3 regions of the Limosilactobacillus vaginalis genome follow, and region 1 is predicted to be linked to each of the others. Evidence: predicted binding sites of a transcription regulator. Region 1 holds the regulator's gene; each other region holds the start of a gene.
What was found. Region 1 encodes HrcA, which represses chaperone genes, less so after heat shock. Its sites were predicted from a motif close to TTAGCACTCNNNNNNNNNGAGTGCTAA; they were not measured.
Positions count from the first base shown of each region.

Region 2: clpP (ATP-dependent Clp endopeptidase proteolytic subunit ClpP) is a predicted target of HrcA. The motif match lies at 5,377-5,403, and genes of this name have one in related genera.
Region 3: groES (co-chaperone GroES) is a predicted target of HrcA. The motif match lies at 1,939-1,965, and genes of this name have one in related genera.

Region 1 is NZ_CP104399.1:804,586-812,960, reverse strand. Features, by position in the region: gene lepA (translation elongation factor 4) at 1-1,710, opposite strand, end outside; gene dnaJ (molecular chaperone DnaJ) at 1,882-3,036, opposite strand; gene dnaK (molecular chaperone DnaK) at 3,157-5,028, opposite strand; gene grpE (nucleotide exchange factor GrpE) at 5,050-5,625, opposite strand; gene hrcA (heat-inducible transcriptional repressor HrcA) at 5,638-6,687, opposite strand; gene N4627_RS03945 (hypothetical protein) at 6,802-7,173, shown strand; gene ribF (riboflavin biosynthesis protein RibF) at 7,373-8,341, opposite strand; gene truB (tRNA pseudouridine(55) synthase TruB) at 8,356-8,375, opposite strand, start outside.
Region 2 is NZ_CP104399.1:415,683-424,057, forward strand. Features, by position in the region: gene uvrA (excinuclease ABC subunit UvrA) at 1-1,662, shown strand, start outside; gene rapZ (RNase adapter RapZ) at 1,868-2,737, shown strand; gene N4627_RS01885 (gluconeogenesis factor YvcK family protein) at 2,758-3,744, shown strand; gene whiA (DNA-binding protein WhiA) at 3,758-4,699, shown strand; gene clpP (ATP-dependent Clp endopeptidase proteolytic subunit ClpP) at 4,761-5,354, opposite strand; gene N4627_RS01900 (hypothetical protein) at 5,992-6,123, shown strand; gene gap (type I glyceraldehyde-3-phosphate dehydrogenase) at 6,740-7,753, shown strand; gene N4627_RS01910 (phosphoglycerate kinase) at 7,846-8,375, shown strand, end outside.
Region 3 is NZ_CP104399.1:382,436-390,810, forward strand. Features, by position in the region: gene N4627_RS01740 (ABC-F family ATP-binding cassette domain-containing protein) at 1-900, opposite strand, end outside; gene N4627_RS01745 (redox-sensing transcriptional repressor Rex) at 1,165-1,821, shown strand; gene groES (co-chaperone GroES) at 2,000-2,284, shown strand; gene groL (chaperonin GroEL) at 2,338-3,969, shown strand; gene N4627_RS01760 (glycosyltransferase) at 4,097-5,590, opposite strand; partial or broken gene N4627_RS01765 (conjugated bile salt MFS transporter) at 5,618-5,782, opposite strand; gene N4627_RS01770 (APC family permease) at 6,024-7,616, shown strand; gene N4627_RS01775 (APC family permease) at 7,743-8,375, shown strand, end outside.

The DNA.
Region 1 (8,375 bases):
CCGATCAGGATCACCTGTATGAATTCGTGCAGTAACATCTTTCCGGTAAGCCTTAATATTAGTTCTGGCAATAATTTTTGAGCCGATTGCTGCCTGAATTGGAATTTCAAAGTTTTGCCGTGGAATAATCTTCTTAAGCTTAGAAGTAATATCACGACCCCGTTCTGCAGCAAAGTCCTTATGGGCAATAAAGCTTAATGCATCAACCTTATCACCATTTAGCAAAATATCAATCTTCACTAACTTGCTTGGCTTATAGTCGTCAATTTCATAGTCAAGAGATGCATAGCCACGAGTCGAACTCTTCAGCTTATCAAAGAAGTCAAAGATAATTTCTGACAATGGAATATGATAGATTACGTTTACCCGCGTATCGCTTAAGTATTCCATCGTTTCAAAAATTCCCCGTTTTCGCTGACAAAGCTCCATTACCGGTCCAACATAATCATTTGGAACCATGATTGAAGCTTTCACATAAGGTTCCTTAATGTCCTTAATCGATGAAGCATCTGGCATTTCAGCCGGGTTTTCCACTTCTTTTGTGGTTCCATCAGCTAAGTCAACATGGTAAGTAACAGATGGCGCTGTGGTAATTAAATCAAGGTTAAATTCTCGTTCAAGCCGTTCTTGAACTACATCCATATGCAACAAGCCTAAGAAACCGCAACGGAACCCAAAGCCTAACGCTTGTGATGATTCAGGTTCAAAAGTCAACGCTGCATCATTCAGCTGCAATTTTTCTAAAGCATCCCGTAAATCATTAAATTTAGCATTATCGGTTGGGTATAAACCAGCATAAACCATTGGCGTCATTTGCCGATAGCCTTCTAGCGGTTTAGCAGTCGGATTATTAGCATCCGTAACGGTATCACCGACCCGAGTATCCTTAATATCCTTAATTGCAGCGGTAATATAACCAACATCACCAGCCATCAGAACATCCCGGGCTAATGGTTTAGGGGAGTTAATCCCGACTTCAGCAACTTCATACTCGGTACCACTGTTCATTAACCGAATCTTATCACCCTTTTTTACAGTTCCTTCAAATACCCGAACACTAAGAACTACTCCGCGGTAATCATCATATTTTGAGTCAAAGATCAAAGCCTTTAATGGGGCTGTCAGATCGCCGGTTGGTGCCGGAACCTTCTTCACAATTTCTTCTAGGACTTGATCAACTCCTAAACCAGTCTTTGCACTAACATCTAGCGCATCGTCTGTATCAAGGCCAATCTCGTCTTCGATTTGCTTCTTTGTGCCTTCAGGATCCGCAGATGGCAGATCAATCTTGTTAATTACCGGTAAAATTTCCAAATCATTATCCAAAGCCAGATAAACGTTTGCTAAGGTTTGCGCTTCCACTCCCTGAGTAGCATCAACGACTAACACTGCCCCTTCACAGGCAGCCAATGATCGCGAAACCTCATATGAAAAGTCAACGTGCCCTGGAGTATCAATCAAATGAAAAATATAGTCTTGTCCATCCTTAGCATGATAGGTTAGGGCAACTGCATTCAACTTGATGGTAATCCCCCGTTCACGCTCTAAAGGCATATCATCAAGGACCTGATCCTTCATTTCCCGCTTACTAATTGAATCCGTCATTTCCAAAATACGGTCGGCAAGGGTTGATTTACCGTGATCAATGTGGGCCACAATTGAAAAATTACGGATCCGTTTTTGCCGTTCTTTCATCTCATCAAGATTCATTGTCATGAATTAGTTCACTACTTTCTAAACTTGTAAATACTAATACTAGTATACCAAAGACTATCCGCGCTTGAAAAGCTAATCAAACCAGCATTTAACAATGCCAAATGAAATAGAATAAGCCAGTAATCCCGCTTCAAAAGTCGGATATTACTAGCTTATTTTAATTCTTTACTTATCTTCAAATGCATCCCGAAGCTTGTCAAGAACGGTTTTCTTAACTCCTTTGACGTCTTCACCACTAGCAGCAGCAAAGGCCATCATTGCCTCTTTTTGACGTTTATTAAGACTCTTCGGTGTATGAACGTGAACAGTAACATGTTCATCCCCGTTACCATTACCGTTCAAGTGGGGAACACCCTTGCCCCGGAGACGGAAGTTCGTTTCAGATTGAGTACCGGCAGGAATCTTAAGATTAACATCACCATGAACAGTCTTGACCTTCACTTCATCACCTAATGCGGCTTGAGCAAATGAAATGTCTTGATCAATATAGATTGTTGAACCATCACGCCGGAATTCCCGGCTTGGTGTTACGCGGAAAACGATGTAAAGATCACCATAAGGGCCACCGTTTTCACCAGCATCACCTTGGTGCTCTAATCGCATTTGCTGACCGTCATCAATTCCCGCAGGAACCTTAACCTCTAATTCATGTCGCTCATGAATATGCCCAGAGCCATGGCACTTAGTACATTGATCTTCTGGCTTAATGATCTTACCAGTCCCATTACATTCGGGACAGGTAGTTTGAGTTTGAATATTACCAAGGGGTGTCCGCCGTACGGTAAGAATGACCCCACTACCATGACAACGTGAACATGTTTCGGGAGACTTTCCAGGTTTAGCGCCACTCCCTTTGCAGACATCACATTGGGCGTCCCGTTCATATTTGATTGTTGTGGTCTTGCCAAAAACAGCATCCATAAAGTCTAATGTCATTGAATATTGCAAATCACGGCCCTGACGTGGTGCCGTAGGATCTGCTTGACGACGACCGCCACCACCAAAGAATTGGCTAAAGATATCACCAAAATCACCACCGGCAAAGTCACCATAACCTTGTTGACCGCCGAAGCCACCAAAGCCTTGGCCTGCCCCTGTATTTGGCCCTGCCGAACCAAACTGATCATATTGAGCACGCTTTTGTGGATCACTCAGCACTTCATGCGCTTCATTAATCTTCTTAAACTTCTCTTCAGCACCAGGTTCATGGTTAATATCCGGGTGGTATTTTGCTGCAAGTTTTCGGTAAGCCCGATTAATTTCCTTTTCAGAAGCATCCTTTTTTACACCTAGGATGTCGTAGTAACTTTCTTCTGCCATACGGATCCTCCATTTATATTGCTTGTTTAGTTATACCATAGATGGTAAACGAAAGTAAAAGCCAAAGTCCTTTTCTCCGGCCTTTGGCTTTTAACAATTGTTTATTAACGGCTGATAGAATTACTTCTTGTCATCTGGAGTAACATCCTTAAAGTCACCATCAACGGTCTTGCCATCATCGGAACCAGAATTATTATTGTTTCCGTTAGTACCATTGTTACCGGCATTACCAGCTTGACCGCCTTGAGCACCTTGGGCTTGTTGATAAAGCTTTACGCTAAGATCTTGGATAACCTTATTTAATGCGTCCTTCTTAGCCTTCATATCGTCTAAGTTGCCGCTTTCCTTAGCCTTCTTCAAGTCGTCACGAGCACTTTCGGCCTTCTTGATATCTTCTTCAGGAACCTTACCCTTAACTTCCTTCAAAGTCTTATCTACTTGGAAGAGTTCTTGGTCAACTTCATTCTTCAAGTCAACCTCTTCCTTCTTCTTCTTATCAGCTGCTGCGTGTTCTTCAGCATCCTTCTTCATTCGTTCAATTTCTTCATCACTCAAGCCAGAGTTAGACTTAATGGTGATGTTTTGCTTCTTATGGGTTCCTTGATCTTCGGCAGAAACGTTAACAATCCCGTTCTTATCAATATCAAAAGTAACCTTAATTTGAGGAACACCACGAGGAGCAGCTGGAATGTCAGTAAGTTGGAAGTTACCTAAAGTCTTGTTGTCAGCTGCCATTGGCCGTTCACCTTGAAGAACGTGGATATCAACAGCTGATTGATTATCAGCAGCAGTTGAGAAGATTTGGCTCTTGGATGTTGGAATAGTAGTATTCCGATCGATTAACTTGGTGAAGACACCACCCATGGTTTCAATACCAAGTGAAAGTGGCGTAACATCAAGCAAAACAACATCCTTAACATCACCAGTAAGAACACCACCCTGGATAGCAGCACCGAGGGCAACCGCTTCGTCTGGGTTGATAGAGTGGTTAGGTTCCTTACCAGTTAATTCCTTAACCATTTCTTGAACGGCTGGAATACGAGTAGAACCACCATTTAGGATTACTTCATCAATGTCATCGAATGTTAAATCGGCATCCTTCAAGGCATTCATAACTGGTTGTTTAGTCCGTTCAACCAAATCATTAGTTAATTGGTTGAATTGTGCCCGGCTTAAGGTCTTTTCAAGGTGTAATGGACCATTTTCACCAGCAGAAATGAATGGCAGGCTGATTTGGGCTTCTTGAACACCAGATAAGTCCTTCTTGGCCTTTTCAGCAGCGTCCTTTAGCCGTTGAAGCGCCATCTTATCCTTAGACAAGTCAACGCCATTTTCTTCCTTAAAGCCATCAATTAACCAATCCATGATCTTCTTATCAAAGTCATCCCCACCAAGGTGAGTATCACCATTAGTTGAAAGAACTTGGAAGACACCGTCACCTAATTCAAGGATGGAAACATCAAAGGTCCCACCACCAAGGTCATAAACGAGGATCTTTTCATCCTTGTCTTTCTTATCAAGGCCATAAGCAAGTGATGAAGCAGTTGGTTCGTTAATAATCCGCTTAACGTCTAATCCGGCAATCTTACCAGCATCCTTAGTGGCTTGACGTTGAGCATCATTAAAGTATGCAGGGACAGTAATAACTGCTTGGCTAACTGTATCACCAATGTAATCTTCAGCGTACTTCTTCAAATATTGAAGAATCATTGCAGAAATTTCTTGTGGAGTATACTTCTTACCGTCAACCTCAACTGTGTATCCAGCTTCACCCATATGACTCTTAATTGATGAAATAGTATTAGGGTTAGTAATTGCTTGACGCTTTGCTACTTCACCAACTTGGGTTTCACCATTCTTAAATGAAACAACAGATGGAGTTGTCCGACTCCCTTCTGGATTTGTAATAATCTTTGGCTCGTTACCTTCCATAACGGCAACGGCGGAATTAGTAGTACCTAAATCAATACCAATAATCTTGTTACTTGCCATTGTTTATTCCCTCTCTTATTTTTATTGTGCAACTACAACCATTGCGGGACGCAGAACCCGATCCTTTAATTGATAACCAGCCTGTAGTACTTTTACCACTGTTTCAGCCTTCTGATCACCTTCCACCGGCACTGTTTGTACTGCCTGGTGAAGGGTCGGATCAAACGGCTTGCCGTCTGCTTCAATCTCAGTAATTCCGTGGTCCTTTAATGCACTAATTAAGTGGTCATGAACCATTTGGATCCCCTTCTTTAGCTGCTGACCATTTTCATCATGAACTTCAATCGTCAGTGCTCGTTTAAGGTTATCCAGAACAGGTAAAACAGATTTAGCTAAGTCTTGACCATCATACTTCAGTAATTGAGCACGCTCTTTCTTAAAGCGGGTAGTCATGTTCTGAATTTCTGCTTCAGCCCGCAAATACTTATCGTCTTTATCATCTAATTGCTGTTGCAAATCTTTAACTTGACTTTCTAATTTTGTCACTTTAGTTTGTAACTTTTTAGCATCAAACTGGTCGTTCTTTTCGGAAGCAGCACTTTTACTTTGATGCTTTGCTTCCTTACCTGTTTGCTTTGCAGCTTTGTCTTCTGCCAATCGACTCGCCTCCTATGAATCGTAGTAATGACGGTAAAAGTTTAAAAGTCGTTTTGCTAGCTCCTGACGGAATGCATTCACTAAACCAATCGTCCGTGAATAAGGCATCCTCGTTGGGCCTAGTACTGCAATAATGCCCTTACCATATTGGTCAACATCATAGGTTGCCGTGATCAAACTATAGTTATCTAAGGCCTTATCCTTAGAAATCTCAGAACCAATCTTAACGTTTACCCCATCATCAGAAACGTTTGAATCTAACAAATGCGATAATTGATCGTTATGGTCAAGCAAACTATACAGAGTTTGTAAGTCAACCGAATCATGCTTTTCCGAGAAATCTAAGAGGTTTAACCGGCCGCCAACAAAGAATTGCTCACGTGCTGCCCTTGACACGACACTATCAAAAAGATCCAAAAAGCCATCTGCACTTTGCATGTAGTGCATCACCCGAAGCGGAATATCATCATTCAGGCGTCTCATCACGTTAGCTAATGGCTGCCCTACCAGCTGGTCATTAATCATCCGAATAACTGCTTGAAGAGCATCTGTATTGTAATTTCGTGGTAACGTAAATGCCTGACTTTCGACATCACCGCTATCAGTAACTAAAATTGCGATCACCTTTCGATTACCTAACGGAACAACCCGAAAACCACTCAACCGAACATCAGCTTGTTCGGGCTTTAGTGTAAAGGCTGTATAGGAAGTAAGATCAGATAAAATATCAGCCGAGTGCGAAATGATCTCATCAATCTTTTGAAAACTTGTTCCTAGTGAATTTTGGATTACTACTAAATCGTTATCAGTAATAACCTCTGGATCAAGCAAATGGTCAACATAATAACGGTAACCCTTTTTAGAAGGTACCCGCCCTGAAGATGAGTGTTCCTTGGTAACAAAACCAGCTTCTTCAAGAACACCCATTTCATTTCGAACCGTAGCAGAGCTCACCTTAAAAGGTAATTTTTCTGCCAGGTGTTTTGAACCAACAGGTTGACCTGTTGCGGTATATTGACGTACAATCGCTTGCAGGATCTTGTTTTGACGCTGTGTTAGCATTTGTATCACTTCCCCTTTTAGCACTCTATAGGGTTAAGTGCTAAACACATGTATAATATAACAATCTGAATAGTAAAAGTCAAGAAACGTCAAATAAAATCTAGGAGTTTTTTAATGAAACATAAGAAGCAACGATATATTCAGCCAAGTGGTCCCGAAGATGCTATGCGGATTATTCAGAAGCTCTTCAATAGTTATCGGAATGCCCCGCTAACAAGGGAGTTGCTTGACTATCACAATAATTTGATTAATCGATTACAAACCGATATTCACGATGCCGTAGTTAAAGCCAATAACGATCGCCTTAGTAAAGAGCTTGATGAAATGACAGAAATCATGCGTCGCTGGATTTCAATTCGACTATCAAACCGGCCGTTCAACGCTAAAATGCGCCACTTTAAGTTAGTCACGGACGGCGGTATGAAGTTTAAACGACACATTCATAAAATTAGTCAATCAACTAATCATCGAGCAAGTCGTCATTGATAGTGGAAAAAGGGGGTTGTGACATAAGTTATATTACCTAGATAAAATACAAACGACGCAGTACACAAATGGGATTCAGTGCTCGGAAAATCCGAACGCTGAATCCCTATTTGTGATTGCGGGAGGTTCGAAAACGAACTAGCGAGCTAGTTCTGTCTCTCTCCCCCTTACTATTTCAATTGAAAAAATTAAGTTATCTCTAAACTAATGGCTGCTTTATACCAGGGGCAATTTTTTGTAAATTCTGTCGAGCTAATTGTTCATCCTGCTTCATCTGGTCAACCAGCTCATCAGCACCACTAAATTTCATTTCACCACGTTGATAATAAAGCCACTGAACCTTAACTTCCTCACCGTATACCAATTGGTCAAAGTCAAAAAGGTATATCTCAACAGTAAGCTTATTTTGATCACCGAAAGTAATGTTGTGACCAACACTTGCCATTCCGCCGTACCATTTCTGACCAATTTGCACTTGAACTGTGTATACGCCAATACCAGGAAGACGTTCACCTTCAGGAGTTTCAACGTTAATTGTAGGAAAGCCCAGTGTTCGCCCTCGTGCCAAGCCATGAACAACGATTCCCGTTGTCATATAATAATAACCTAGCATCTGGTTAGCCAACTCAACATCCCCCTGATCAATGGCTTTACGAATAACCCGTGAACCAATCTTTTGCTTACCATTACCAGTAAACTTAGGAACCGTGATTACGTTAAATCGACCGTTAGCATACTCCGGTAAACGTGCCATCGTTGCCACCGCAGCTTTGCCATAAGTATGATCAAATCCCGCCACCACTGTTTTCGCGTGAAAGCCTATTAAATATTGATCGACAAATTCTTGTGGTGAAAGACTCGCAAATGAAGAAGTAAAGCTAACCAGATATACCAAATCAACACCTAATTGTTTTAAAAGATCTAGCTTTCGTGATGTTGTTGACAGGTATTTAAAGCCACCAGGATATTGTTGATAAACGATTCCGGGCGCGTGATCATAGGTTAATACTGCTAACGGAAGATCTTTTTCTTCAGCGATCTTTTTAGCAGTATTAATCACTTGCTGGTGACCACGATGAACACCATCGAAGAAGCCCATTGCGAGCACTACTGGACCTGCAGGCACTAACTCTTTCTGCAATGGGTGGTGGATTCTTACTACTTCCACTTTTCCTTCCTCCTTCACTTCACAGAGAACATCT
Region 2 (8,375 bases), 390 kb from region 1:
CGAAAGTATATGACAGAACTGCCTTGTCCGGCTTGTCACGGTTATCGGCTTAACCAACGGGCGTTAGCAGTTAAAATTAACGGTCAAAATATTGGTGAAGTTTCCGAATTGCCAATTAGTAAGGCCATTACGTTCTTTGAAGGAGTTCAATTCTCCGAACAGCAAGAAAAGATCGCCCGGCCAATTTTGAAAGAGATTTTAGATCGACTGACTTTTATGAAAAATGTCGGTGTTGAATACCTGACATTGAGCCGCTCTGCACGAACACTCTCTGGGGGAGAAGCTCAACGAATCCGTTTGGCAACCCAAATTGGTTCAAATCTTTCTGGGGTAATGTATGTCCTTGATGAACCTTCAATTGGATTACACCAGCGGGATAACGATCGGTTAATTTCTTCCCTTAAGGCAATGCGTGATCTTGGTAATACCTTGATTGTGGTTGAACACGATGAAGACACCATGCGGGCTGCGGACTATATTGTTGATATTGGTCCGGGAGCAGGAGCTAATGGTGGAAGGGTAATGGCCGCTGGAACGCCAAAACAAATCATGCGTTCCAGAAAATCACTAACGGGTCAGTATCTTTCTGGTAAAAAGATGATTGAGGTGCCTAAAGAGCGTCGAGAAGGTAATGGGAAACACATTATTCTTAAAGGGGCTGCTGAGAATAACTTAAAAAACATTAATGTTGATTTTCCTCTTGGCAAGTTTATCTGTGTAACTGGTGTTTCCGGTTCTGGAAAATCCACCTTAGTCAACGTAATTTTGAAGCGGATTCTGGCGCAGAAATTGAATAATAATTCGGCTAAGCCTGGTAAGTATAAATCAATTAGTGGAATTAAAAATATCGAGAAAGTAATTAATATCGATCAGTCACCAATTGGACGGACACCACGGAGTAATCCTGCTACATACACTGGTGTCTTTGATGATATTCGTGAACTCTTTGCGCAAACAAACCAGGCCAAGATGCGTGGCTATAATAAAGGACGCTTTAGTTTTAATGTAAAGGGTGGCCGTTGTGAAGCCTGCCATGGTGATGGAATTATTAAGATCGAGATGAACTTCTTGCCAGATGTTTACGTTCCGTGTGAGGTTTGTCACGGAACACGTTATAATTCGGAAACGCTTGAAGTTGAGTATAAGGGAAAGAATATTTCACAAGTCCTTAACATGACTGTTTCTGAAGCATTGAAGTTCTTTAGCGCAATTCCGAAAATCAAGCGAAAGCTACAGACAATTGAAGATGTTGGTTTAGGTTACGTAACTTTAGGTCAACCAGCTACCACGCTCTCAGGTGGTGAAGCCCAGAGAATGAAGCTTGCTGCTGAACTCCACCGTCAATCACGAGGTAAAAGCTTTTATATTCTTGATGAGCCTACTACTGGGCTACACATGGATGATATTAAACGCTTGTTGGCGGTTTTACAGCGACTAGTTGATGCTGGGAATACAGTCTTGGTGATTGAGCATGATCTTGATGTTGTCAAATCAGCTGACTGGCTAATTGATCTTGGCCCTGAAGGAGGAGAAGCAGGTGGTTATATAGTTGCTACCGGGACTCCTGAAGAGGTGGCAAAGGTTAAGGAAAGCTATACCGGTCAATATCTGAAGAAGATGTTAAAACGGGATCAGGAGCTTGAGGAGAAAAAACAACATTAAGTTTTCTGATTAATCTTGAAAATACACAAACAGGAGGCTTCAGAGTTCGACATTGGCGAGCTTTGAAGCTCTTTTGCATCTTTTAAGTATTAACTAGTATTTTCTGAAAAACGACAAGACTTGCCTTAGTTCTAGTTATTAAAAGACACGCCCGGATTGTTGTGATACAATAATTAGGTATAAGTGTAGAAAAGAGGGAGAGAACATGGTGGAAAAGATGCGAGTGGTAATTATTACCGGAATGAGCGGTGCCGGGAAAACCGTTGCTGTTCATAGTCTTGAAGACTTAGGCTACTTCGTGTTCGATAATATGCTGCCTAACTTGGCGGAAAAATTTGTCGATGTGATGGAGAAAGCAAGTCAGTTTAATAAGGTGGCCATGGTGATGGATTCTCGTTCTCAGGGATTTTATGATCAAGTACTGCCAAGTATTCAACAATTGAAAAAGCGTGAAGATCTTGAGGTTAGTTTACTTTTTCTCGATGCTGCTGATGATAAATTGATTTCTCGTTATAAAGAAACGCGTCGTTCACACCCGCTGTCACCTCATGGTCGGTTATTAAACGGAGTGACGGCTGAGCGAAAATTGCTGAATAACCTCAAGAGTGAGGCGGATATTCGGATTGACACTACTTCCTTGACGCCACGGAACCTCAAATTAAGGCTCAATAAGATCTTTGGTCATGGCGAGGGGAGCAATTTCTATATTGAAGTAATGTCGTTCGGCTTCAAGTATGGATTGCCGTTAGATGCTGATATTGTACTTGACGTTCGTTTTCTCTCTAACCCCTTTTACGTCCCAGAGCTTAAACATTTGACGGGTAATGATGCTGCTGTTCAGGAATACGTGATGAAAAGTCCGTTAGCAAAGAAATTTTATGCTCATTTAAAGTCATTGTTAGAAACGGCGATGCCAGGCTATATTCATGAAGGAAAAAGTAGCCTAACAATTGCAATCGGCTGTACTGGCGGGCAACACCGTTCCGTTACCATTGCGAATAGGGTTGCGGCTGATTTAAAAGCTGATGGTTATCAAGTTAATATTCACCATCGGGACGTTGATAAGGCAAAATAAAAAAGTAGAGGAAGGATTATATGTTTCATAAGCCAAAGATCGTTGTGATCGGGGGCGGGACTGGCCTGCCAGTTGTCCTTCGGGGGTTACGCGATCAAAATGCTGATATTACAGCGATAGTTACCGTTGCTGATGATGGTGGTTCGTCGGGGATTCTTCGAGATTATATTAATGTGGTACCGCCTGGTGATATTCGAAATGTTCTGGTTGCTCTCTCTGAATTACCAAAGTTACAGAAAGAGATCTTCCAGTATCGGTTTAAGACAACTGACCAATTTTTGGCGGGTCATGCCATTGGTAACCTTATTATTTCCGCTCTTTCGGAAATGCAGGGTGATATTTTTGATGCAGTCCAGGAGCTTTCAGAGATGATGAAGATTCGGGGACATGTTTTTCCCGTTTCTAATGAACCATTAACGTTAAATGCTGAATTTATGGATGGTTCGACTCTTAGTGGTGAGTCAGAAATCACTAAAGCCCATAAGCAGATTAAACATGTCTGGGTAACGCCATCAAATGATGATGACGGTCACAAAGCCAAAGCAGTTCCTGAGGTTGTTAAAGCAATTGAAAATGCAGATCAAATTGTTTTGGGACCCGGTAGTCTGTTTACAAGTATTCTGCCTAATTTGATGATTCGTGATGTTGCTCAGGCCGTATGCAGGAGTAAGGCAGAAGTAGTCTATATTTGTAACATTATGACGCAAAAGGGAGAAACCGATCATTTTACTGATGCTGATCATGTTCGGGTACTTAACCGTCACCTTGGGAAAGACTTTATTGATACCGTATTAGTTAATATTCAGCCAGTTCCCGATAACTATATTGACTTTAAGGAATGGAACGAAATTTCCCAGCCTGTGGGACATGATTTTCAGGGGCTCCGGAAGCAGGGATGCCGAGTTATTAGTTCCAACTTCTTACAGTTAAAGGATAATGGAGCATTTCATGACCGTGATAAGGTTGTTAATGAGTTAATGAATCGCCTCCATGAAGTTCATGATTAGGAGGTGACTAGCATTGTCCTATGCTAGCGAAGTAAAAAAGGAGCTAACAGCAATTAAGGTTCACCGTGATAATGCTAAAGCTGAGCTAATGGCCTTAATTAGGATGAATGGCTCAATCGGAATCAGTAATCACCACCTCGTATTGAATATTCAAACTGAAAATCCCGCCATTGCCCGGCGGATATATTCGTTGCTGAAAGATTTTTATCACGTCGAAAGTGAAATTGTTGTCCGGCGGAAGATGAAACTAAAGAAAAATAACCAGTATATTGTTCGTTTACGTTATTCTGCAGAACGTGTTCTGGATGATTTACAAATCTTACAAGGGATGCAGATCAAGGAACAGGTTCCTGTTGAATTACTAAAGGACGAATGGATGGTTCGCTCATATTTGCGTGGTGCCTTTTTGGCCGGTGGTTCTGTAAACAACCCTGAAACTTCTCGTTACCATTTGGAAATCTATTCCCTCTATGAAGAGCATAATGAGATGATTGCCCGGATGATGAATAAGTTTGGCTTAAATGCTCAAACAACTGCTCGACGAAGCGGGTATATTGTTTACCTTAAGGAAGCTGAGAAAATTGCTAACTTCATGTCGCTAATCGGTGCAACTAATTCGATGCTGCAATTTGAAAATATTCGGATTGTCCGTGATATGCGTAATTCAGTTAACCGTCTCGTTAACTGTGAGAATGCGAATATGAACAAGATTGCTAATGCTTCAACTAAGCAAATCGAAAATATTAAGCTCATTGAAGCAAGTGTCGGCTTAGAAAGTTTGCCGGATAAGTTACGCGAGATTGCTGAAACGCGGCTTGCTCACCAGGAAGTCAGTTTGAAAGAACTAGGAGAACTAGTTCCCGGTGGTCCAATTTCAAAGTCTGGCGTTAATCATCGCTTGCGAAAGCTGAATGCGTATGCAGATGAACTCCGCAATCGAGCACTGGCTAAATAAGTAAGTTTAAACAAAAATAAGCTGAAGGAAATTTTCCTTCAGCTTATTTTTTGATCATTGATTACTTCAGCTTAGAATTGTTTTCCATAATTCCGTCAAGCAAACCATAATCAACAGCTTCTTGAGCAGTTAAGTAGTGATCACGTTCGGTATCACGGTTAATCTTTTCGATTGGCTGTCCTGAATTCTTGGCCAGAATTTCATTAATCATCTTTCGTGTCTTCAAAATTTCAGTAGCAGCAATTTCAATTTCGGTTTGTTGACCTTGAGCACCACCAGATGGTTGGTGAATCAAAACTTGTGAGTGTGGTAAACCAAAACGCTTACCCTTAGCACCTGAAGATACTAAGACGCTGGCCATAGAAGCAGCCATCCCGATAACAATAGTTTGAACATCAGATTTGATGAAGTTCATAGTATCGTAAATTGCCATTCCAGATGTAACCACACCACCTGGAGAATTAATGTAAAGGTAAATGTCTTTTGTTGAATCTTGCGCATCTAGGAAAAGAAGTTGCGCAACGATTGAATTAGCCATATCGTCTTCAATTGGGCCAGATAACATAATGATCCGATCCTTTAGAAGCCGTGAATAAATGTCATAAGCACGTTCACCACGAGATGATTGCTCAATGACAGTAGGAACTAAATTCATAGTTGATTAGCCTCCCTTATTTTTAGCACTTGTTAGCATCAATTGCTAACTTATGTGAATACTATACTCGTTTGGTCAAAAAAGGTCAAATAATTTGTCATGAAAAATAAAAATGAGGCCGGGAGTTTAACGGCCTCATTATTTTGTTATGGTCAATTCGTGGTGTTTATACGGCTAGGCATCATTAATGATAGGGGGAGAGGAAATAATGAGCCGCATGGTTAGTATTAGTTTAGTGGAGATCCTTAGCAATCAAACTGAGTTCAGTAGCAGCTGATTCCTTATCAAGACTTGTCCAGTCAGTTTTGTTAAATTTAACAAATGCTTTGAATGTATCTTTAGTCATAATAAATTACCTCGTTTTCATATAATAGGCGTTTTAATTAGCCCTTGTTTGTTTACGACTATATAGTATCTCGTATTGGTATACTTTGCGAGACCTTTTGCCTATTAATTTTGTTAAAGATATTGTTAAATTGGTCTAGTTTAATTTGAGAAAAATTTTTTCTTCAAGTAAATGCTGCTATAATAATCCTGACGAGAGATAGCCTTTTATGAAGGGTTGCTTTTTAAATCCATGCCCGGTATAATTGGAGCGTTAATTAATTTACGTTTAATATATAAGGAGGCATTTGCTATGCGTAAAGCACACCCATACGGCGTTCAAGGTCGTCGGCCAATTGCTCCTAAGTACAAGCGAGCATTAAAGGAAAAGAAGATTGAAGCTATTCGTAAATGGGCTAAGGAAAAGCCAGCTGAAGAAAAGTAATTTTAATATTATAAGTGGTTGACCGAATTTATTTAGTCAGCCTTTTTTATTTAATAAGAGAAAAGGGAGCGGCTTCCAACATGGTGCCGGTCCTTTTTTGGCTTTATTTATCATAGAACTAAATTGTGAATTGATTGAGGAAATTGTAAATCAACCCTTTTAAGAACCTATTTGGATTTCTACGATTAGATTCAGTAAGGCCGAAAACTACTGATAAATAGAAAGAGGCAAGAAAAGCATTTCGCCTTTCCTGCCTCTTATAAAAATGCGCCCCCCGAGAGTCGAACTCGGATCTCGAGAACCGGAATCTCACGTGCGATCCATTACACTAAGGGCGCGTCAACAAATATTATATTATCTTACTTTAGCCATAATTGCAACAATAAATTTTTATTTCAAGAATGATAACGTTTTCACAAGAAAAATCAAACTTTTCAGGTCAATTAGATAGACAAGTTAGTGAAATGTGAGTATTATTAATACCGTAAGGTTGTAATTGCTAAATCATGATCTGGTATAGATGCTTAACACTACTTAAGTGTGGTTAGTATCGTATAAATGTGATTGAATTAGCAAAGACACTAATTATGTTTTTCCTAAAGGAGGAAATTGCAGTATGACTGTAAAGATTGGTATTAATGGTTTCGGCCGTATTGGTCGTTTGGCATTCCGTCGTATTCACGAACTCAACACTGATGACATTGAAGTTGTTGCTATCAACGACTTGACTTCACCAGAAATGTTGGCTTACTTACTTAAGTACGATTCAACTCAAGGTCGTTTTGATGGCGAAGTTTCATCAACTGACAAGGGTATCGTTGTTGATGGTAAGGAATACCCTGTATACGCAGAACGTGACGCACGTAACATTCCCTGGGTAAAGAACGACGGTGTTGACTTTGTCCTTGAATGTACTGGTTTCTACACTTCTGCAGAAAAGTCACAAGCTCACTTGGATGCCGGCGCAAAGCGTGTTCTTGTTTCTGCACCTGCTGGTAACGTTCCAACTGTTGTTCCTGGTGTTAACTTGGATACTTTGAAGCCTGAAGACAAGATTGTTTCAGCTGGTTCATGCACAACTAGTTGTCTTGCACCAATGGCTTACTGGTTGAACAAGAACTTCGGTATCAAGGTTGGTACTATGACTACTGTTCACGCTTACACTGGTAGTCAAGCTGTTCTTGACCAACCACGTAGTAAGAAGTTCCGTAACAACCGTGCTGCTGCTGTTAACACTATTCCTCACTCAAGTGGTGCTGCTAAGGCTATCGGTCTTGTTATTCCTGAATTGAACGGTAAGCTTTCAGGTCACGCACAACGTGTTGCTGTTCCTACTGGTTCATTAACTGAACTTGTTGCTATCTTGAACAAGAAGGTTTCAGTTGATGAAGTTAACAGTGCAATGAAGAAGGCTGCTGAAAACAACCCTGCTTACGGTTACACTGAAGACCCAATTGTTTCAAGCGATATCATTGGTTCTACTTTCGGTTCAGTATTTGACCCATCACAAACCGAAATCATGGAAGGCGAAGATGGTACTCAATTAGTTAAGACTGTTGCTTGGTACGACAACGAAAATGGTTTCACTTGCAACATGATCCGGACTTTGCTTCACTTTGCTGAACTTTAATCCGAAACGCTGAAATATTAGCGGTATAAAAAGGTGGGAGGAGGAGACTCCGACCACCCTTTTTCTTAACAGAGAAGGAGGAAACATAATTTATGGCAAAATTAACTGTTGAAGATTTACCATTAAGTGGTAAAAAAGTTTTAATGCGGGTCGACTTTAACGTTCCAATTAGTGACGACGGTACTAAGGTTGAAGATGACAACCGGATCGTTGCTGCTTTACCAACTATTAAGTACGTTATTGAACATGGCGGTAAGGCTATTCTGTTCTCACACCTTGGCCGGATTAAGAAGGAAGAAGACAAGCCTGCTAAGTCTTTGAAGGCTGTTGCTGAACGTCTTTCTGAATTACTCGACAAGCCCGTTAAGTTTGTTCCAGTTACTGAAGGTAAGGAACTAGAAGATGCTATTAACGAACTTAAGGACGGCGAAGTATTGCTTGTTCAAAACACCCGTTATGAAGATGTTAAGGACGGCGAATACGTAAAGCGCGAATCTGGTAATGATCCTGAATTAGGTAAGTACTGGGCTTCATTAGGTGACGTTTACGTTAACGATGCATTCGGTACAGCTCACCGGAAGCACGCTTCTAATGTTGGTATTGCTACTAACATGCCAGGTAA
Region 3 (8,375 bases), 420 kb from region 1:
TTTTTCTAGTTGTTTCCGACGCGCCTGAGCACGTTTTGTGGTTGAAGCCCGAACAATGTTGCGGTTGACAAAGTCTTCAAGCTTTGCAATCTTCTTTTGCTGTTGTTCGTAGTGCTTCCATTCAGCAGTAAGCCATTCTTGTTTATGCTGCATAAATTGGGTGTAATTGCCAGTATAATGACGCAACGTATGGTTATCGAGATCGTAAATATCAGAAACAACTCGATCAAGGAAGTACCGGTCGTGAGAAACGACAAGCAGTGCGCCCTGATAGCTCTTTAGATAATCTTCTAGCCATGCAAGAACGTTCATATCTAAGTGGTTTGTTGGTTCGTCTAGGATCAAAAGATCAGGGGACTGCAAAAGAATTTTAGCAAGGGCTAGTTTTGTCTTTTGTCCTCCAGATAGGGAATTGATCGCAGTTTGGTAGTCAGCTTCTTCAAACCCAAATCCTTTTAAGATTCCCCGCATTCGTGACTCGTATTCAAAACCGCCCTGTTTCTTGAAAGTAGATTGGAGCTGAGAATATTTTTCCGTTGTTAGCTGGAATTCTTTAGTTGCTGGATCGAGTGAAGCTAACTGGTTTTCTAACTGGTGAATTTGCTTTTCCATTTTATGGAGAGGAGCAAATACTAGATCAAGTTCGGCCCAGATACTATTTTGGCTATCTAACCCTTGATCCTGAGCCAGGTAACCGATAGTTAGATCCTTGCTTTTAGAAATTGTCCCTTCATCGGGGTTAGTGATTCCGGCAATCATTTTTAAGAGGGTCGTTTTCCCGGCACCATTGCGACCGACAAGGGCTGTCCGGCCATGTTCCTGAATTTGGAGATTAATGTCATGAAAGAGGACATCAGCGCCAAAACGACGCATTACATTATTGGCTTGCAAAAGAATCATTTTGTTTACCTCGTTCTTCAAAAGATGTACTTTTCCATTATACGCTGGTTAGCCTTGATTTCACAAAGTTTAGCTTGTAAATTACGTTAATGATTAAGCAAATGAAAAAATTTTGAAAATAATTTTGTTTGAGTGTTCACAATGAGAGAGTTTGTTGCTAGAATAATAAGAGAATTGGATTTCACAAACTAGCAAAATTGAGTAGAAAATATAAGCTCACTAATGTTGAATAATATAAAAATATCGTAGGAGGAATAACAAAGAATGGCTACCAAGAAAATTCCTAAGGCAACGGCAAAGCGTTTACCAATTTATTACCGTTACCTTAGCGTACTATTAAGTGCAAATAAGCGACGGGTTTCATCAACGGAACTCTCAGAGGCGGTTCAGGTTGATTCCGCAACTATTCGTCGTGACTTTTCTTATTTTGGTGAATTGGGTAAGCGGGGCTATGGTTACGATGTTGAGAGCCTGTTGAATTTCTTCAAGGGGATCCTAAATCAGGATACTCTTACTAACGTGGCCCTTGTTGGAGTCGGTTCATTAGGGAGTGCGCTTCTTAACTATAATTTCCATCAAGATACTAACTTACGGATTAGCGCAGCGTTCGATACTAAGCCTGAATTAGCAAACACTGTAAAGAGCGGGATTCCAATTTATCCAGCAAGTGAAATGCAAAAGCAGATTAAAGAACAACAGATCGATGCCGTGATCTTGACTGTTCCAAGCTCAACTTCCCAAAAAGTTGCGGATCAATTAGTTAGTGTTGGGGTAAAGGGAATCTTGAACTTCACGCCCGTTCGTCTCTCAGTTCCAAAGAATGTTCAGGTTCAAAATATTGATTTGACAAATGAGCTCCAAACATTAATTTACTTCATCAAGAATTATGCTGAAAATAATCATGATGAAAAAACAAACTAAATTATAAAATCGTCGGTGGTTACGCTAAATGTAATTGCCGGCGACTTTTTAGTTAGCATCGTCTGAAAGGTATATTGGTTGCAATCAACTCTAAAAATGGTATAGTAGAAAATGTAATTAGCACTTGGAAGATGAGAGTGCTAAATTAACTTTTGATTATCAAAATGGAGGGATTAACGTGTTAAAACCATTAGGAGATCGCGTGGTTCTTAAAGCTGAAACTGAAGAAGAAAAGACAGTCGGTGGTATTGTTCTTGCTTCAAACGTTAAGGAAAAGCCAACAACAGGTAAGGTTATTGCTGTTGGTGCTGGCCGAACATTAGACAATGGTGAAAAGTTAGCACCAGCTGTTAAGGAAGGCGATCGGGTCCTCTTTGATAAGTACGCTGGAAATGAAGTTGAATACAACGGTGAGAAGTACCTCGTTGTTCATGAAAAGGATCTCGTAGCCGTAATCGACTAATTAGCAGGATTAATCAAAAACGTTACAGATTTTAATTTTGAGGTGAATAATATATGGCAAAAGAAATTAAGTTTTCTGAAGACGCCCGGAACGAAATGCTCCATGGTGTTGATAAGTTAGCAAATACTGTTAAGACTACTATGGGTCCAAAGGGACGGAATGTTGTCCTTGAACAAAGCTATGGCACACCAACCATTACTAATGATGGTGTCACAATTGCCAAGAGCATTGAATTGGAAAACCACTTTGAAAACATGGGGGCAAAGCTTGTTTCTGAAGTAGCTTCCAAGACTAACGATATTGCCGGTGATGGTACTACTACTGCTACTGTATTGACTCAAGCAATCGTTAATGCCGGAATGAAGAATGTTACTGCTGGTGCTAACCCAGTTGGTGTTCGTCGTGGAATTGACAAGGCTACTCGGGCAGCCGTTGAAGCTTTGAAGAAGATGTCACATGATGTTAAGACTAAGGACGACATTGCCCAAATTGCTTCCATTTCTGCTGACAACAAGGAAGTTGGTAAGTTGATTGCCGATGCCATGGAAAAGGTTGGTAATGATGGTGTTATCACCCTTGAAGACTCCCGTGGTGTTGATACAAGTGTTGACGTTGTTGAAGGGATGAGCTTCGACCGTGGTTACATGTCACAATACATGGTAACTGACAATGATAAGATGGAAGCTGATTTGGACAACCCATACATCCTGATCACCGATAAGAAGATCAGCAACATCCAAGACATTTTGCCACTTCTTCAATCAGTTGTTCAAGAAGGCCGTGCTCTCCTGATTATTGCCGATGACATTACTGGTGAAGCTCTTCCAACCCTTGTCTTGAACAAGATTCGTGGGACCTTTAATGTTGTTGCTGTTAAAGCTCCTGGCTTTGGTGACCGGCGGAAGGCTCAATTACAAGATATTGCTGTATTGACTGGCGGTACTGTTATTTCTGATGACCTTGGCATGAACTTGAAGGACGCTACTGTTGATCAATTAGGCCAAGCTAACAAGGTAACGGTTACTAAGGACAGCACTACAATTGTTGATGGTGCTGGTGCTAAGGAAGCCATCGCTGAACGGGTTGACCAAATTAAGCAAGCTATCAGTAAAGCAACCTCTGACTTTGACAAGGAAAAGCTTCAAGAACGTTTGGCAAAGCTTTCTGGTGGAGTTGCCGTTGTTCGTGTTGGTGCCGCAACTGAAACTGAAATGAAGGAAAAGAAGTACCGGATCGAGGATGCTTTGAACGCTACCCGGGCTGCTGTTCAAGAAGGATTTGTTCCTGGTGGTGGTACTGCATTAGTTAATGTTCTTCCAGCCTTGGATAAGGTTGAAGCAACTGGTGACGAGGCTACTGGTGTTCAAATCGTTAAGGCAGCTCTAGAAGCACCAGTTCGGCAAATTGCTGAAAATGCTGGTGTTGAAGGTTCAGTTATTGTTAACCAATTGAAGAGCGAAAAGCCAGGAATTGGTTACAATGCTGCTGACGGTAAGTTTGAAGACATGGTTGAAGCCGGAATTGTTGACCCAACTAAGGTTACCCGGTCTGCCCTTCAAAATGCCGCTTCAGTATCTGCATTGCTTCTTACAACTGAAGCCGTTGTTGCAGATAAGCCAGAACCAAAGGATAATCAAGCTCCTGCTGCACCACAAGGCGGTGCCGGCATGGGTGGCATGATGTAATTTCGCTAATCACAAATTAAATCTAATTAATTAAAAGACTGTCAGTCCTTTGTTATAGAATGAAAGGGCTGATAGTCTTTTTGCTTTAAAGCAGTTAATCCAATTTTTTGTAAGAAAAATTATTTAATTAAGCTTTTTTGAGAAAATCCTGCCATTTTTTAGCAACCTCGTTAAGGGAAAATTTAGCAGCGGCATGTTGAGCATTTTGTGTGTACCGATGAGATAATTCAGGATCAACCAGTAGTTGGCGCAAACTTTGGTAAAGGGCATCACAATCATTAGCCGGAATTAGTTCCCCGCTAATATTATTATCAATAATTTCAGTGGGACCATAGTTAATATCATAACTAATTGCTGGGCAACCATGCCCTTGCGCTTCTAATAGTGCCATGGCAAATCCTTCGTACTGACTTGTTAGAATTTCAGCTTGGGCAGTTTCGTAGACTCGAGTAAGATCATGTTGATAACCACAGAAATGGATGTAGTGATCAGCACCTTGGTTATTAATAATCTTTTTAAGTTCGTTCACTGTTTGATAATTATTCCAACCATCAGAATAGCCGTAAATATCTAGTTGTACTTTAGGGAAATCTTCATGAAGGCGGATGATAACGTTAATTAATTGATCAAGTTGTTTAACCTTTGTAAGACGGGCAACGGCAATAAAATGACCGACCTGCCGTTGGGTGGGTGGAATGCTTTTCTCAAGTTGTGTTTGGCTAAGGAAAGTTACCGGAATGGCGAAACTCATATTGGTATTGAAACGGCGACTGGCATCCATTGCTTCGCGTTTTGTTGATGAGATCAGTCCAGTTAGCTGTCCTTGATTTAGCATTTCATTAATGGGCTGGTAAATAGGTGAGATCTCACTGTTACTTTGTCCATCTTGGGTAAATGCAGAATGAAAAACTTGGTAGCGTCGCGGAGAGGTATGCATTAACCGAAAAGCGGCTAATGTCACGTCAGAACGATCATTAATTAATAATGCATCAGGATCGTTAGTAACTAGCTGATCAAGAAAGTATGCGCGAAATTCGTTTTGGTTATCAAACTGTAATTCTTGATTCTGATCAACTAATTGGATCAGAGTAAGAACGGGGATGTTTCCCTGACCACCACGATAATGATAAGTTATTTTGACCGCTCCTGACTGGTCATAGTATTGCCGACAAACTAGCCGGGCGCGATCTTCAAAGAATTCGGTATAAGTTTTGCATCCACAATCATAATAGTCACGCCGATCAGTAAACCCATACTGATCTAAATAATCGACATAGTAAAGACGATTATTATCTTGGTTAACTTTAATTCGCACTTTCCCATTGCGTTCAGCCTGGTTGCCTTTTACCTGATAACCTGGAACATTTAAAATTTGCTTAATAAGGGATTGATCGAAGCCTGGATCCATATGATAAGGAAGTCGTTGGTAAAATTGGAAAAGATTAATTACCCGTCCGCTAGTACCTAGCTTGTTTTCAGCATCAAGATGAGCAAAATTATAATACATGGTCACAATCTTGGCTGGTTGATGAAGGTAATCAAAAATTTGTAGTCGTTTAACTTGAGCTAGTTCAATCGCTGAAGTTTTGATGTCTTCACGGCTAGTGATGAAATAATTCATAATGACTCCTTTAGTTTTAGATTATTTTAACAAAAAAACTGGAAGTCTAGTACTAATTCCGAAAACAACGTAAGCTAATGCTGATAGGACGATCCCGATAATATACATCAGCTTAAAATTGAATTTTTCTAATCCCTTACCAATAAATGGCGAGGTGATTGAAGAAGCAACTGCGCCAAAGGTAAAAATCAACATGATTAATCAATTTTATTCTCCTCTCATCATTTCATTTGTGGCAATTATCATTTATATTATCGAGCTATTGCCTTAGTAAATTAATTAAAGCGGAGCGCTATTTTAAAATTAAAAAAATAAATAATAATTATATATTTATCAAATGATGCTTGTATTTTTTGATTTTGATAACAAAGTGTTAAAGTTAGTGGTATGATAAATTGTCTATTCAAAAGAAGAAGCTAACGGGAGAGAAAGCATGGATAAGTTGAAACGGCATAAAATTACGTTATTTTCCGGTGTAATGCTGGCACTGAATTCGTTGATCGGTTCTGGGTGGCTATTTGGTGCCGGGACCGCTGCTAAGGTTGCTGGACCGGCAGCAATTATTTCATGGATTATTGGTGCGGTTATTATAATCAGCATCGCCCTGACCTACGTTGAATTGGGGGCAATGTTTCCAGAAAGCGGTGGAATGAGTCGCTATGCACAATATAGTCACGGCTCGCTTCTCGGCTTTATTGCGGCTTGGGCTAACTGGATTTCATTGATTACTCTTGTCCCAATGGAAGCAGTTGCATCTGTTCAATATATGAGTTCATGGCCATGGTCATGGGCTAACTGGACTCATCACTTTGTTAGCGGGGGCAACGTTACTCCAATGGGGATGTTCGTTGTATTCATTTTTATGGTGATTTTTACCTTAATTAACTTTTGGTCTGTTAAATTAATGACTCGTTTCACCAATTTAATTTCAGTGTTTAAGATTCTATTACCGACTTTAACGATTGTAATGCTAATCATTAGTGGCTTTCATGCTGGGAACTTTGGCCATAATGTTCAGACGTTCATGCCATACGGGAGTCGTTCAATATTCGAAGCAGCAGCGGTATCCGGAATTATCATGTCGTATGATGCTTTCCAAACTGTCATTAATATGGGTGGCGAAATGGTTAATCCGCATAAGAATATTGTGCGGGGAGTCTTAATTTCGATGCTGATTACTGCTGCAATTTATATCATGCTTCAAGTAGCATTTATCGGTGCGATTAGTCCTGCGTCACTAGCAAAGAGTGGCTGGCATGGAATTAACTTTGCGTCACCATTTGCTGATATTGCAATTTTGCTGAGTTTGAACTGGTTAGCAATTCTCTTATACATGGATGCGTTTGTTTCACCATTTGGGACAGGGGTTGCGTTTGTAGCAACGGCATCACGAGCATTGGCCGCAATGACCCATACTGGACACTTGCCAAAATGGCTTGGCCGGTTGGAGCGTCGTTATATGATCCCACGATTTGCGATGGTTGCTGACTTGATTTTAGCCACGATTTTGGTAAACGTCTTCCGGAACTGGAGCTTGTTAGCAACGGTTATCACTGGCTCAACTCTGATTGCCTACTTAACTGGGCCGGTAACGGTTATTTCTTTACGAAAAATGGCACCAGAATTAAAACGGCCGTTTGCACCTAACTATATGAAGTGGCTGGCACCATTCGCGTTTGTGGTAACGGGGTTGGCAATTTATTGGACAATGTGGCCAACAACGATTCAGGTAATTTTTGTGATTGCACTTGGTCTACCGATTTATCTTTACTATGAATGGCGCTATCAAAAGACAAATTGGCGTCAGCAGCTGAGAAGTGCCGCATGGTTAATTTGTTATATGATTTTTATCTCCTTAATTTCTTATGCAGGGAGTGAGGGCTTCGGTGGTCAAAACTGGATCCCGTACCCATTTGATTTCATTGTGATTATTTTAGTTTCCTTATTCTTTTATGCTTGGGCAGTTAACAGTCGAATGACTAAAGTCGACCCGGCAGCCAAGAAAGTTAATGAGCGACTTAAATAAAAATGGACGGTTAATAGTAATTACGTCTTGTCTTAGCAATTGCAAAGAAGTTAAAATAATTGTATTATTGTTCAGTTATCCGAAATCGATTAAACGATTACATTCCATGAATATTGGGAGGATAGTATGTGGCGTTATATTAAACGAGTTTTAATTGGGAAACCTTTGAAAACTTTAGATGAGGGGCAAACTCACCTAACTAAATTTAAAGCATTAGCGATGCTGTCATCCGACGCAATTTCGTCAGTCGCTTATGGTCCAGAGCAGATTACTACGGTTTTAGTAACCTTGTCTGCGATGGCAATGTGGTATTCGATTCCGATTGCCGCAATCGTATTATTGCTGTTGCTAGCAATTACTCTTTCGTATCAGCAAATCATTCGTGCGTACCCAAGCGGTGGTGGTGCCTATGTTGTTGCTACCCGAAATTGGGGAAGCAATGGTGGATTGTTTGCCGGGGGATCGCTGTTAGTTGACTATATGTTAACCGTAGCGGTTTCTACAACATCAGGAGTAGAAGCGATTACTTCTGCAATCCCGGCACTTTACCGGTTCTCTGTTCCAATTGCAATCGTTATTGTTCTATTAATTATGTTCATGAACCTGCGGGGAATGAGTGAGAGTGCTAATTTCCTGACAATTCCGGTTTACTTTTTCGTAATTATGATTTCTGTAATGATCCTTTGGGGTGCTTACAATATCATCACGGGACAAGTTCATTATCAAGCACCTGCTGATTATGGAACTCCAGTTACGGGG